Candidatus Scalindua japonica: one gene and its partner. The protein of the gene in region 2 interacts with the protein of the main gene of each other region in a pairwise test. Links are inferred from orthologs where the notes say so. Each region holds a gene or a part of one and is shown on either strand. Other genes may lie near its edges.

The links. Proteins that work in one complex are often made in the same cells at the same time.
Region 1: the proteins of SCALIN_RS04035 (region 2) and ileS interact in binary tests that used the Escherichia coli proteins (3 or more experiments, as listed by UniProt). The link is inferred for Candidatus Scalindua japonica from one-to-one orthologs.

What each region holds. Positions count from the first base shown.
Region 1 is NZ_BAOS01000003.1:99,413-105,193, reverse strand. The notes cover bases 1-3,396. They hold ileS (isoleucine--tRNA ligase), read right to left. Parts: upstream 3,015-3,396; coding sequence 201-3,014; downstream 1-200. Other genes in these bases: SCALIN_RS01865 (acylphosphatase), read right to left, coding at 3,332-3,396; SCALIN_RS01870 (DUF167 domain-containing protein), read right to left, coding at 3,011-3,295. Also shown: more of SCALIN_RS01865, read right to left, coding at 3,397-3,610; cytochrome c biogenesis protein CcsA, read right to left, coding at 3,928-4,794; SCALIN_RS01855 (cytochrome c biogenesis ResB family protein), read right to left, coding at 4,986-5,781. UniProt on the Escherichia coli protein: Catalyzes the attachment of isoleucine to tRNA(Ile). As IleRS can inadvertently accommodate and process structurally similar amino acids such as valine, to avoid such errors it has two additional distinct tRNA(Ile)-dependent editing activities.
Region 2 is NZ_BAOS01000004.1:389,103-397,566, reverse strand. The notes cover bases 2,089-5,087. They hold SCALIN_RS04035 (HyaD/HybD family hydrogenase maturation endopeptidase), read right to left. Parts: upstream 3,830-5,087; coding sequence 3,347-3,829; downstream 2,089-3,346. Other genes in these bases: SCALIN_RS04030 (Ni/Fe hydrogenase subunit alpha), read right to left, coding at 3,822-5,087; SCALIN_RS04040 (response regulator transcription factor), read right to left, coding at 2,862-3,275; SCALIN_RS04045 (sensor histidine kinase), read right to left, coding at 2,089-2,806. In the rest of the region: SCALIN_RS04055 (hypothetical protein), read right to left, coding at 1-83; SCALIN_RS04050 (ornithine cyclodeaminase family protein), read right to left, coding at 134-1,123; more of SCALIN_RS04045, read right to left, coding at 1,448-2,088; more of SCALIN_RS04030, read right to left, coding at 5,088-5,117; SCALIN_RS04025 (NADH-quinone oxidoreductase subunit B family protein), read right to left, coding at 5,174-5,917; SCALIN_RS04020 (FAD/NAD(P)-binding protein), read right to left, coding at 5,914-6,741; SCALIN_RS04015 (4Fe-4S dicluster domain-containing protein), read right to left, coding at 6,728-7,777; cysteine desulfurase NifS, read right to left, coding at 7,799-8,464.

The sequences.
Region 1 (5,781 bases), on a different replicon or contig from region 2:
AAATCTGAGTTAACCAGATATGCGATTATCGAGGGCTTACGCTTAAACCTGAATCGGTTTATAAGTACATTTTAGCAATATGAAAAATGTAATACCACACGCAACTCTTCATACAGATTCACAAATTAGATGTGTGGGTCCAATCTGGCGTTGACAAACATTATTTTGATAAATAAACCACTACAGAGACTGTTAATTGATTATTTTTTAACCTCAACTTCTGCAATAACCTCTGCACATCGATTACACAGTGTCGGGTATTTTTCTATCTTGCCAACTTCTTTGCGGAAGTTCCAGCATCTGTCACATTTACCGCTATCTGAAACCCGTGTTTTAATAGAGAGTGTATCAAATATTTCTCCATTATTTCCAGAGTCAAGGGGTGAATTGCTTATATTTACTTCTGAAACGATAAAGATCATTGCAAAATCATGCTCGTATTCTTTTAACAAATTAAGTAATCCGGAATCTTCAGAATAAAGATCAACCGCAGCCTCAAGGGAACTGCCGATCTGCCTGGCCACTCTCATTTTTTCAAGTTCTCTTGCTACATCTGTTTTGATCTTGATAATCTTTTCCCATTTATCGTTAAGGGTTATATCTTTGTGTTGCTCAACAGCAACAGGCCATTCTGACAGGTGAACACTACTGCCACCCGGATTGATCTCCATCCACACCTCTTCGGAAGTATACACAAGAATTGGAGCAATAAGCCTAACTAACACTGAATTTATCTTATGAAGAACAGTCTGTGTTGCACGCCTTTCAACAGAACTCTTTGAAAAAGTATATAGCCGGTCCTTCATAATATCAAAATAGAATGAACTCATCTCTACCACACAAAAGTTGAGGATATTGTGATAGACGCGGTGGAACTGGAAAGACTCATACGCGGACGTCACAGAGGTAATGAGTTCATCAGTCTTGTGCAGCGCCCAACGGTCAATCTCCGGCATTTGCGCGTACTCTACCGAATCATTTTCAGGATCAAAATCGGATAAGTTGCCCAGAATATATCTGAAAGTATTTCTGATCCGCCTGTAGGGATCTGAAGTTTTTAAAATTATTTCAGGTGAAGCGTGCATTTCATTCCGGTACTCCATCGAAGCAGTCCACAGCCTTACAATATCGCCACCCAGTTGTTTCAAGGCATCTCCCACCGATACAAAGTTCCCCAGCGATTTAGACATCTTCTTACCGTGTTCGTCCACTACAAAACCGTGAGTCAGTACCGTTTTGAATGGAGCAGTCCCCCACGCGGCAACAGAAAGAAGTAGTGAGAGTTGAAACCATCCGCGATGCTGATCACTTCCCTCAAGATAGATGTCAGCCGGGAAGGATAATGCGTCACGTTTGTTCAACACAGAGTGATGACTGGAACCGGACTCGAACCAAACATCAAATATGTCGTTCTCTTTTTCAAAATTGGTAGAACCACATTTCTGACACTTTGTACCTTCCGGCAGAAACTCATTCGTCTCTTTGTAAAACCAGCTATCCGCGCCATGTTGAAGAAACATGTCACGAACATGATTAACAACATTCACGTCTAAAAGTGTCTCTTCACAATGAGTACAATAGAAAGCCGGTATCGGCACCCCCCAGGAACGTTGACGAGATATACACCAATCCGGGCGGTCTTTTATCATATTTGAGAGTCGAACCTCACCCCATGACGGAATCCAATTTGAATTCTTTATCTGATCCAAAGCGTTTGTTCTGAGGTCATGATGGTCAATACCCACAAACCACTGTTCTGTTGCCCTGAAAATTACCGGTTTCCTGCAACGCCAGCAGTGAGGATATGAGTGACCGATCTTATCCATATGGAACAGAAGACCCAATTCATCAAGTTTTTCAGTGATTGATTTGTTAGCGTCATATATATTCAGCCCTACAAAATCTCCGGCTTCTTGCGTAAAAACGCCAGTTGCGTCAACAGGACTTACTATCGGCAGGTTATATTTCAAACCCGTCTGGTAATCGTCCTGACCGTGTCCGGGAGCGGTATGCACACAACCGGTACCATCAGTAAGAGTTACGTAATTCGCGAGAACAACAGACCCTTCCCGCTTCATAATCTTATGTTGATATTTCAAGCCTTCCAGCGCGCTGCCTTTGACACAACCCAGTCTCTCATATCCCTCTATTTCTCTCAGTTTCATGACGGAGTTCACCAGGTCTTCTGCCAGTATTGAAACCTGTCTTTTTTGTGTTTTCGGATTTATGTATCGTATTGCTGTGTATTGACATTCCGGATGTACCGCGATAGCCAGGTTTGCCGGTAATGTCCATGGAGTAGTAGTCCATATCAACATATGAATATCTTCTCCCCCCATTCCCGGAAAAAGATTTTTGGGCACTTCTATTAATTTAAAGTTAACGTAGATTGAAGGACTGGTCTGGTCCTGATATTCCAACTCTGCCTCGGCAAGAGCAGTCTCACAGCGCATACACCAGTGAATGGGTTTCAGGCTCCTATAAACGTATCCTTTCTCCACCAGCCTGCCAAACACTTCAATGATTCCCGCTTCATATTGAGGAGTAAATGTCAGGTATGCGGAGTCCCAATCACCGGAAACTCCCAGTGCCTTAAACTGATTCATTTGTACTTTCACAAATTTTTCAGCATATTTCTTGCATTTTTTGCGAATCTCAAGTTTTTCCATACCTTTCGCTTTTGTTCCCAGTTCCTGTAACACTCTGTGTTCAATTGGTAAGCCATGACAGTCCCAGCCGGGTATATAGGGAGTGTCATAACCTTTCATTGTATAGAATCTGGTAATTATATCTTTTAATATCTTGTTTAATCCGGTCCCAATGTGAAGATCACCAGTAGGATACGGTGGTCCATCATGTAAAATAAATTTGTCCGCACCCTCTTTAGCTTTCCGAATTTGTGCGTAGAGGCCCTCTTTTTCCCATTTTTTCAGGAATTCAGGCTCTCTTTGAACAAGGTTCCCTTTCATGGAAAACTTTGTTTTTGGTAAATTTATCGTATCTTTATAACTCATATTTTAATCCTGCTAAAATCCTCTTCATTAATATTTCTTATAAATACTTTTTTATCTCTTGATGTTTCACCTGAAATTATCTGTATATCTGAGTTTTTTATACCAAGCCACTGTGAAAGTACTTTAACTACCGCTTTATTCGCCTTTCCCTTCTCTGGTGCAACAGTAACAGCAATTTTTATCTGATCAGCATACTCCCCTACAACTCTCTCCTTACTTGCGTTTGGCTGTACCTTTACTGATACAACGATTCCGTCTTTAACAGCATTTATGTTAATCATGAAGGTACACGAATTTCACTAATTACACGAAGTATTTTAATACCTTATAGAAAATGTATCATACTGACCGGTTGCCTGTTCCCAGACCGTTTCCACATTTCTGACCACTGCTCCCGGAGGCCCATTCTTACACCACTCTATTATCCTGTCAATCTTATCAATATCTCCTTCAAAAACGGCTTCGACTCTTCCGTCTGGACAATTTTTTACCCAACCGGTAAGACCCAGCTTCTCAGACTCTCCTTTTGTACTGGCCCTGAAGAAGACACCCTGAACTATTCCTTCGATAACGATATGCAACCTGGTAATTTCCATTAATTTACTCCATATGGTCGCAGTAGAATTGCTACTATTTTGTATGTCTGACAGTAGGTCTGTCTTACAGAGGTTGAAAGTACGATCAACATTGAAAGATATACGATATTTTTTCGGAACTTGCACAGCTAAAACCTAGAATATAGTTATTTCTCACAAATTGTAAATATAATTTTTACAATTTTAACAAACCGTTTATCTGTGTAGAAGGAGTGAAATAAGAGGAGATATTTAATTCAGACCCTTCAGCACATCTAAGTATGCAACTGAAGGATCTGATAGAATTTTTACTAAAACATGCATTAGTAATTTAAGTTTTATTCCGCATATATGTGGTCACTATCCGCAGAACTTGGAAGCTTATGTAGCCCCATAAAGGTAAACAGAACTATTGGAAAGGCGATCAGGAGGATAATTGAAAGCAATATAGGTCTGAATGATTTCTTAATACTTGTTTTAGGCAACATCAATGGTAGATGCATATAAGTAAGATAAACAAGCCAGCTGATGAGAGACCAGATCTCTTTAGGGTCCCATCCCCAATATGTACCCCATGCCCCTTTTGCCCAGATCGAACCGGTAATCAATCCTATAGTTAAAAAAGGAAATCCTATAGAAACTGCAATATAGGCGAGTTTGTCAAAACTATAGTCTTTCTTTATATGGCTTCCTGCATCAGCTTCTTTTGGTTTGTCAGAAACAAAAGCTTTACGTATTAAATGAACTATCGCAGCTGAGAAAGACATACTCAACGCTGAATAAGAGAGGAAATAACATATTACATGAGTGACCAGCCAGTTACTTTGCAGAGCAGGGGGTAACTCCTTTATTGAATTATCAATACCAAGCGCAGAGCAGATCATCCATGCCGCCAGAACACCTTGCAATGCACCAATAATCCCAATACGGGATTCATGGACTTTGACAATAAAGATAGTAACAAGTTCAAATATCAGATAAACAAGCGCTATACTCCATGCAAAAAAAACAAATGATTCATATTTATCAGACATTGGGGCATGATTTGCTTCGGCCCATCTGTTCAGGACTACAATTGTATTTAATATAAAACCACTGGCAAAAATGCCAAAAGCGATCCAACGTATAGTTTTCGCTCTCCAGACTTCCCTGACGATATAAGCAACTATAGCTGCAATATACACATAGAATGTTAAACTCAGCATAATAAACCTCTCTTCTATATTTTACTAAACAATAATCATTATTTATTAATCATATATTAAAAAATTAACAATTCAACACTATTTTCTACGAAATCATATTTTATGATTTTCACCCACCAACAAAAAATCTTTTAACAGGGAATATGAAATAAAATTATAATTAGTATAATATAAATTTATAAAATCAGGGTTTACTCAATATGTTCCGCTAACATCTCTTCTTCAGAATAATACTCTTCTATCTTTTTCCCTTTATTCAATTTCCTTCTCAGGAAAGGCTTTATATAGAAGATAAATACTATCCCCAGACACAAAAGAATAAATCCGGCATACACCACTATAATACCTGGGTTTTTTGTAACCTGAAGGCCAGTGTATCTCTCCCCCTCCGGGTCATAACTGGACTGGTAGAAAACAAAACCTTTATACTTCAGAGGGTTGTTGACTTCAATAGTCTTTGTCACCATAGTTTGGCCGTTTTCCACAACTCTCAGTATACTTTTATAATCTTTAACCTCCATACCGGATTTTTCATACAATACAGCAAAGTTGTTATCGGGATACCAATGTGGAGGAGTATGTGCAAAGACCCACTCAGCAACCTTCCCTCTCGGCCCTTCCATCTCTATTAAAACAGCAGGGTTTCCGACATGTTCACCAGGACCATGGTTATGGCCCTCATGTCCGCCAACCCTTTTAACAACCATCTTTTTTAAACTATGTGATGGGAAAAACTTTGCAATCCTGATGCTCAACTCTGAATCAACAATATCATAACTTTTGTCAAGTTCCCATTCATTGGTACTAATTACCTTTTCATCCTTAATATAGGTAATTGTCTTTTTTCCACTTTTATTCTGGACAATTCTGATTCTATGCTTTGAGTCTGAAAAGTTCTCAGGCACAGTACAGGAAAGTTTAACATCCTTATAGATTATTTGATGAGACTTATCCTGATAATCCGGATACTTCGCAAACGACCAGCGA
Region 2 (8,464 bases):
TCATTTGTAAATAAGATACCGAGAAGCAGGAATGCTGAAAAAATAGCCGGAGTATAAAACAAGAGAACTCTTTTGTGATTCATTGTCTTCTCTTCAATTCTTGATGTGTTTATTACCAATAAAATATATTCTTTTAGAACATATTAATACTCTTTGGTCTCTTCTGTTTCTTCATAAGCGCATTATACACAACGTACGCTGTAGAAATATCCTGGATAGCTAATCCGGTTGAATCAAATAAGGTTATTTCATCATCTGATGTTCTGCCTTTTTTCTTACCGGCAATAATCTCTCCAATTTCTGCATAAATGTCTTTTTTATTTAATTTGCCCCTGGAAATGGGAGCATTAATTTCTCCGGAGTGTGATGCCTGCTGCCATTCGTCTATAACAATCTTACAGGATTTAGTCAGGGCTGTTTCCAGTTCCTGTTTTCCTTTGGCATCAGCGCCAATACCATTAATGTGTGTACCCGGACCAATCCATGATTTCCTGATAATCGGTTTTCTCACGGGTGTAGTAGCAGTAACAATGTCCGCTCCACGGCACGCTTTTTTGCCGTCAGGCTCAGTGAGAAATGAAACCCTGGGGTATACCTTTGACATCTTCTTACAGAACCTGTCCATAGACTCATTGGAACGTGAGTATACACGTACTTCTTTAAGTTTTCTTGTTAGCATGATATGGTGCAATTGAGTATAAGCCTGTGCTCCTGCACCAATCAAGGCCATAACTTTGCTGTCCTTTCTAGATAGGTACTTTGTAGCGACACCGCCTGAGGCGCCTGTACGCATGTTTGTAATGTGCGTACCGTCTAATACTGCGATATTAAACCCATTCTTTGGGTCTGTCAGTAGAATAGTAGCCATGACTGTTGGTAAGCCAAACTTATTGTGATTATCAGGATGGACATTAACCGATTTAATTCCGGCTATCTTCATACTTGTAGTGTTAATGTATGCCGGCATCGAGCGCAAGTCACCATCTTTGAATATCAGGTATGATTTTGGTGGTTGGCAAGTTTTGCCCTGGCCGAAAGCTTTGAACGCGGTCTCAACTGTTTTTAGGGAGAGTGGATATGTCAACACGGACTCCACTTCTTTTGCGGTAATTAAATATGTCATGGCGTAATGGATAATAAATAACTTTTTTTAATCAGAATTAATTTTAACTTACAATACCATAAAAAGCAGATAGATTATAATAATATTTTATTAACTTTACTAAATATCAGTAGCGTCCGGTTAGGTTTTTGTTTATAGCAATTTATTGCTCCAATACTGTCATTCCCGTATGCTTTAAGCGGGAATCCAGATTGAACGAACCACCTGGATACCCGATAAAGGAATTCGGGTATGACAAAAAACGGTGTTTGTAAAAACCTAACCGGACGCTACTGACTAAATATAGCAGTGTAATAATATTCCTTAAGTATATGCATATCTGTGCTAATGCTGATCATTAACAGAAAACGAAACAGTGAAGGTTGTTCCTTTTTCTAATGTACTCTGCGCATCAATATCGCCGCCATATCTTTTGACAAGACTATTGACTATCGGAAGTCCTAATCCCGTACCGTCATGCTCAATATCCTTTGCATTTTCAGCTCTATAAAACTCATCAAAGATCTTATCTAAGTCCTCTTCAGGTATGCCAATTCCAGTATCAGATATTGTAACAATAATTTCTTTTCCTGTCATTCTGCTGTCAATATTTATTTTACCTCCTCTTTCTGTGTACTTTATTGCGTTATCAATAAGATTTGTCATGATAATATCCAGATCATCCCTGTCTACATTCAGGTATGAAGGTTTCAAATCGGAATTTATTGATATTTCTATACCCTTATTCTTAGACTTCTCCTGCATCAGATGGAGCGTTCCCTGCAATGACTCATTTACATCTACCGGTCCTATCTCTTTTTCACTCGGTTTTTCTCTTTTCCCACTAACTAAATCAAGCAGATCATTAACAAGCGTTAATAGAAAACCTGTCCTTTTTTCAGACCTGGCAATTAACTCTCTGGCTTTTTGTGGAACCTCTCCGGCATAACCCTCTTCGATTGACTTTAATAGACTCTGAATCGCGCTTAGTGGAGATCTGAGTTCGTGTGTAACTTTGTATGTGAATTCACTCTTCTCTCTGTCTACCAGTTCCAACTTATTGTATGCATCAGTTATACTATCTTTAAGGAAAATAATTTCATTCTCTCTCTTCCTTAGACGCTTATTGACAGATGTTGCCAGGTATGCGGAAATGTATAAAGACGTAATACTGAAGAATATTACTGACAGGAGATAAAGACCATTATTATAAACAGGAACCGGGAAAAGTTCTTTAATATGAATATGAGGGAGAATGTGGAAATATTCCAGAATTGAAAGAGAGATTATTAATAACACTGCAAATCCAGTCTGAAGATAGCACTCCTTTTTTGACAACAGGATAGACGCAATAATTACATGAAATATAAAGTAGAAGATTACGGGGCTTTCAATACCTCCTGTGAAATGTACAAGGGATATCAGGGCTATCCAGTCTACAGAAATCTGTATATTAGCAAAACGTTCATATGATTTTACCTGTTTCTGGAAATAGAAACAGACAAATGTAAACATCATAATGCAAAACGTAATAGTGAGTATTGATGTAAGAGGCAGTTTGATATTCAAGATAAATCTGGCAAATACAGAGGTGATGCATATCATAACTGCCATAATCCAACGAAGATTTATAAATCTTGAAAGGCTTTCAACCAACTCTTTTTCCTGTGAGGATTTTTCCGGTGAATGAATATTATGCGGCATGGAGACTTGCCTCCCTGAATATATAAATCTGATTTAATGTAAACTCGTGACAAATCTACTCTTTTACTGCTAGATATTCTGCAGCTCGTTCCAACAGATCCTTTGGCTGGACCGGCTTTTCGATAAAACCATCAACCGGCAAGAAGGTATCATCATTGTCAGGTGAAAAGCTCATACCCTTTTTTTGAGATATGGCAGTTATCATCAGTATCGGGATGTTTCTGCAATCTTTATATTCGGAATCCGGTTCTTCACTCTTTAATTCATATGCCACATGAAACCCTGCTGTATCGTTCTCCATCATTACGTCAAGAATTATTAAATCAGGAACTTCCTCTTTTGCTCTCTGCAGTCCATCTTTACCGCTACTTGCAGAAATTACGTTATAACCATTTGCCTCAAGGGGCATCCTCATCGCCTCAACGATATCCGGATCATCATCAATTATCAGTATTTTTTTATTTCTCATATATGTCAGCTCCTTCCTCCCATTCGAGAGGAGTACATACTCTGGAATCCTCTCGAATGGGAGGATAATTGCTAAACAGACGATGCACGGCAAACGTCTTTAATTTCTTTAAGTACAGAATTAATTATATCAGGCATTGCATCAGACAATTCTTTTGAAAGAATAGTACCGTAATCAATTATCTTTGGTTGAATACCCACTATTTGTATTTCAGGGGGATTATCAAGGAATTCTGTCATTTTTATTACTTCCAGGATATCAGTATCATGCAACGAATATTTTTTCTTTCGGTAGAGTGATTTTACCTCTTCTGATTTAAATGAGATAATAGTCCCGGGAGACTTGCCTGTTTCAATTGCGTCAATAAATATTACTTTGTCAGCTCCCTGCATGAGATCGATAAGTTTGAACCCTCCAGTACCTCCATCATATATTGTGACATTCCTGTGAAGAACACATCTCTCTAATTCATTGATTGTGTGGATGCCGATACCTTCATCCATGAGTAATAGATTACCTATTCCAATAACTACTATTCTCTTCTCATCATTCATTTACAAATTTTACCTTCATCAAATGTGTCGCACATGAGATGCATGGGTCATAAGCCCTTACAAGCATCTCTATGTCAAGAATTATATCATCCTTTGGCTGATCCAGTATATTTGGAATAAGAGATCTTAAGTCATTTTCTATATTTGCCAGGTTCTGGCTGGTTGGAATGATATAGTTGGCATAGGTAATCTTTCCATTATCATCTATTTTGTGCTCATGGTACAATGTACCTCTGGGTGCTTCTGTAGCGCCTACACCATGCCCTGATTCAGTTGCCAGTTCTACCTTCTCGTCTTTCAGATTACTTGAGAGAAGATCATCAATTATACTGACACTGTCTTCAAGACAGTGTACTGTTTCTACGACCTGAGCAATATTATTCATATAAGGGTTGTAGCAGGGGTGTTTTAATCCCATCTCCTCAGCAGCTTCTTTGGCCTTTGGGTGCAGTTGTTCATAGTTGTTGTTAATTCTTGCAAGAGCTCCTACCATATATGATTTTCTATTGGACCTTGCGTGTTTTGCTGTTGAGTGCGGAACTATAAACTCTTTGACTTTGTCAAGATAGTTCGCGGGTTCTGTTTCATCGTTATTATCACTGGATTTAATATTGCCGTCATAAAGGGCATATTCGTCAGGATTGGTAAGTGAAATATACTCTGTTTCTCTTTCATATTCAGGTGTCTCCAGGTTTTTAAAGAATTCTATCGATTCTTCTATGTCCTGCCTTGATCCCTCTATTTTCTTTTTAAACTCGGCCAGAGATTTGAGATCAGGGCTTTTTGAGAAACAGCCTACTTTCAGCGTAATAGGGTGGATATGCCGGCCCCCGACCAATGCACACAGTTCATTTGCGATGGTTTTAATTCGCATGCCTCTTAATACAACTTCTTTATTGTCTTTTACCATACCAAATACACTGCCAACTCTAAAGAAGTCCGGTGCTGTCAGGAAATAAACATGGAGAATATGGCTCTGTATGTATTCAGCATTAAGCAATAGTTTCCTTAGCTGTATTGTATGTTGCGATGGTTTGAAACCGAGTGCGGATTCAATGGCCTTTATTGATGTTGTGGTATGAGTAACAGCACAAATGCCGCAGATGCGTGAGGTTATATGTGCTACTTCTTTATAAGACCTGCCAAGCGCCATCGCCTCAAAAAACCGCGGCGACTCAACGATATCCATCCGGAGTTCTCTGATCTCTCCTTCCTTAACGTCGATTATTATATTTCCGTGTCCTTCGACTCTCGTTATGTGTTCAATACCTACGTGAAAATCATGCATGAAAATTTAGCTCCCTTAACTACTTGTTACCACACTCTGTATAGTAACGTTTCTTATTATTCATACTTCTCTCTACTATTTCCCCCAAACAACATATATTGAGAAATAGCATCATCAACAGTTAATCCATGCTCACTTAAAAGATTCTTATGCGATGACATATTTGGGTCGTCAATAAGACCACGGCATCCAACACAACCATCATTGTAAGTTGGACAGATGGCCTTGCATCCTGCTTTTGCAACCGGTCCCATACAGACCATTCCTTTTTCAAAAAGGCAGACATTTTCTCTCATCTGGCATTCAATGCAAACCGGATAATCAGGTGTACGGGGTTTTTTCCCCTGTAAAATTGCCTTGGTTATTTCAAGAAATTCATCTTTGTCGATCGGGCATCCCTGTATCTTGTAGTCCACCTTTATTACCGCCTCAATTGGTCTTGTAGGGATAGTCTCATAATTTCCCGCCATTTTACCATATACTATCTCTTTAACCTTATCCATTTCAAATTGGTTTTTCAGACTATTAATGCCGCCAATTGTAGCACATGCACCTAATGCTATAATGACGTTGGCGGTATTTCGTATTTTTTTGATCCTTTCAATTTCCTCGGTTGTTGTGATACTGCCTTCTACAAATGCAATGTCATAGTTCTCACTTCTTTCACTCATCGCTTCTCTAAAAGAGACAATGTCGATCAAACTGGCGAGTTCAAGAAGATGTTCTTCAATGGTGAGCACTACCAATTGGCAGCCTTCACAGCTTGAAAATGAGAAAAAAGCTACTCTTGGTTTTGTCATATAGCCTCCGAAAGAAATTTTAATGTATTGTAGCTGAACTCAGGACCCTCAATGCAGACATACATTCCGTTTATTTGACAATGACCGCATTTTCCTACACCGCACTTCATACGTCTCTCTAATGACATGATAATCTGGGTTTCAGGTATCTGTTTTATCTGAAGTTCGAGAAGGACGTATTTATACATTACCGGAGGTCCGACTACCAGTGCATAGGTATTAGCAGGTGATACTGTTAAAGGGGGAATAAGTCTTGTAATGACCCCTGATTTACCGGACCAGTCTTTATCCGGCTTATCAACCGTCATGTTTAATTCTATATCTTCTCTTGTTCTCCATAACTCAAGTTCTTCTGTAAACAACATCTCTCCGGGATTCTTCGCACCGTACAGAATAGTTATCTTTGCAAAGTCATCTCTCTTTTCAAGGACATAGTTAATTAGCGAGCGCAGAGGTGCTAATCCCAGACCGCCGGCTATAAACAAAAGGTCTTTGCCCTTGATCTCTTCTACTGGGAATCCATTGCCCAGAGGGCCTCTCATGCCGAGATACGAGCCTTTTTCCAATTTGTGAATGGCAGAGGTGACATCTCCTGCTTTTCTCACACACAAACCAATAGCGTCTTTATTATTAGGAGAAGATGATATTGATATAGGGGCTTCGCCGATACCAAAAACCGAAAGCTGGACAAACTGTCCCGGATTAAAGGTAAACCCGCTGGTGTCATCTATTTTTAACTCAATATATCTTTCCATCTCGGTAAGCTGACGTGTACTTATCACCTCTACAATATCCGGTAGAAAAATAGAATTATTCTGTTTCATGGTTTTTATTGTTTTTAATTACGGCATTCACTGTCTCTACTAAGTCAATATTGACCGGGCACGTCTTTGAACACCTTCCGCAACCAACGCAGAAAGAGGTATTATGTTTTGTCATTAAGTAATTGAACTTTCTATTAAATCTGTGCCTTAATCTATGTCCTCTTGTTGACCTGAAGTTTTCTCCCGAAGATACAACTGCAAAATCCTTTAGAGTACATGCGTCCCATTCGCGACATCTTTCTCCCGATGTCATAGATAACTCCATGCAATCATATACGTCAAAGCAATAGCAGGTAGGACATACAATGTTACAGCGTCCGCATCCAAGACACTTGTCATTTAATTCATCCCAGACAGGGTCATTATCTGCATTTTGAAAGAGAAGTGGTAGATTGGATATATCCGTGTTTATCATTTTCTCGAATTTGCCTTCTCTTTCACTCCTTAATTCCCGAAACCTCTGCCGCTCTTCTTCACCTGCGACTGTATATTCAGCAAAATTTGTTACTATTTCCTCTCCCATTTCTGTTTTAACCGATGTATACAAACTATCACCGATATCAGTCATCATAATATCGTAACCGTCATCAACGTCCAGGCATCCAACAATTGCACAGTAGGCGTGTTCATAGCAGGGTTCAAGGCAGTCTATACCAATGATGATGGTATCGGCCCGTTTTTGAGTGTAATTCTTATCTTCGTGGTCGGTGGTAAATATTTTGTCCAGCAGGCTGATTCCGTGAATGTCACATGGTCTGACACCAAATAGTACCTGTTTTTTTGACTCAATAACCGGCTTTACATCCGGATGTGGTTGTGTATCAAATCGTAAAAGAGTCTCCTGTTGAGGGAAAAGATATTTTTTTGGTGGCAGAATTGTTGGTTTATACTCTTTGAGCGGATCTGAAAATTCATCTATTTCATCAAAGACATAGAAACCTTCCTCTTTCTGTCTTACACCATAAACGGTATATCTCTCTTTCAGTTTATCACAAAAACTTTTAAGGTCTTTTTTATTAATATAGATATCATTCATTGTAATTAACCTGCCTGCCTGTTATTTATATTGAGGTTCAAATTCCGGGATTGGGCGGCCATCCTTCCAGTAGGGTGATATTGACCGGAGGTTCTCGATTACCGGAGGGAGGTTCTCTATAACATAGCCCACTTCTTCCATAGTGTTGTATCGGGAGAGAGAAAACCTTATTGAACCGTGGGCCGCAGTAAAGGGTACTCCCATTGCCCTTAATACATGAGACGGTTCTAAAGAACCAGAGGTACAGGCCGAGCCCGATGATGCGGCTATACCGAGTTCATTAAGAAGAAGGAGAATCCCTTCGCCCTCGATAAACTCAAAGCTGATATTAGTAGTATTGGGAAGTCTGTTGTTCTTGTCCCCATTCAGTATAGTTCTTGGAACTCTTTTAAGGATTTCTTTTTCCAGCAGATCCCTCATCTCTTTGACCCTTATGTTCTCTTCTTCAATATGAGCCTGAGCAATCTCTGCCGCTTTGCCAAGTCCAATAATAGATGTTACGTTCTCCGTTCCGGACCTTCGGTTTCTCTCTTGATGACCACCTCTCATGAATGGTCGAAACCTTGTTCCTCTCCTTAGATATAATGCTCCGACGCCTTTCGGAGCATGGAGTTTATGTCCGGATATGGACAGCATATCTATCGCGCTGTTTTTCATATTTATCGGAATCTTGCCTGCCGCCTGAAC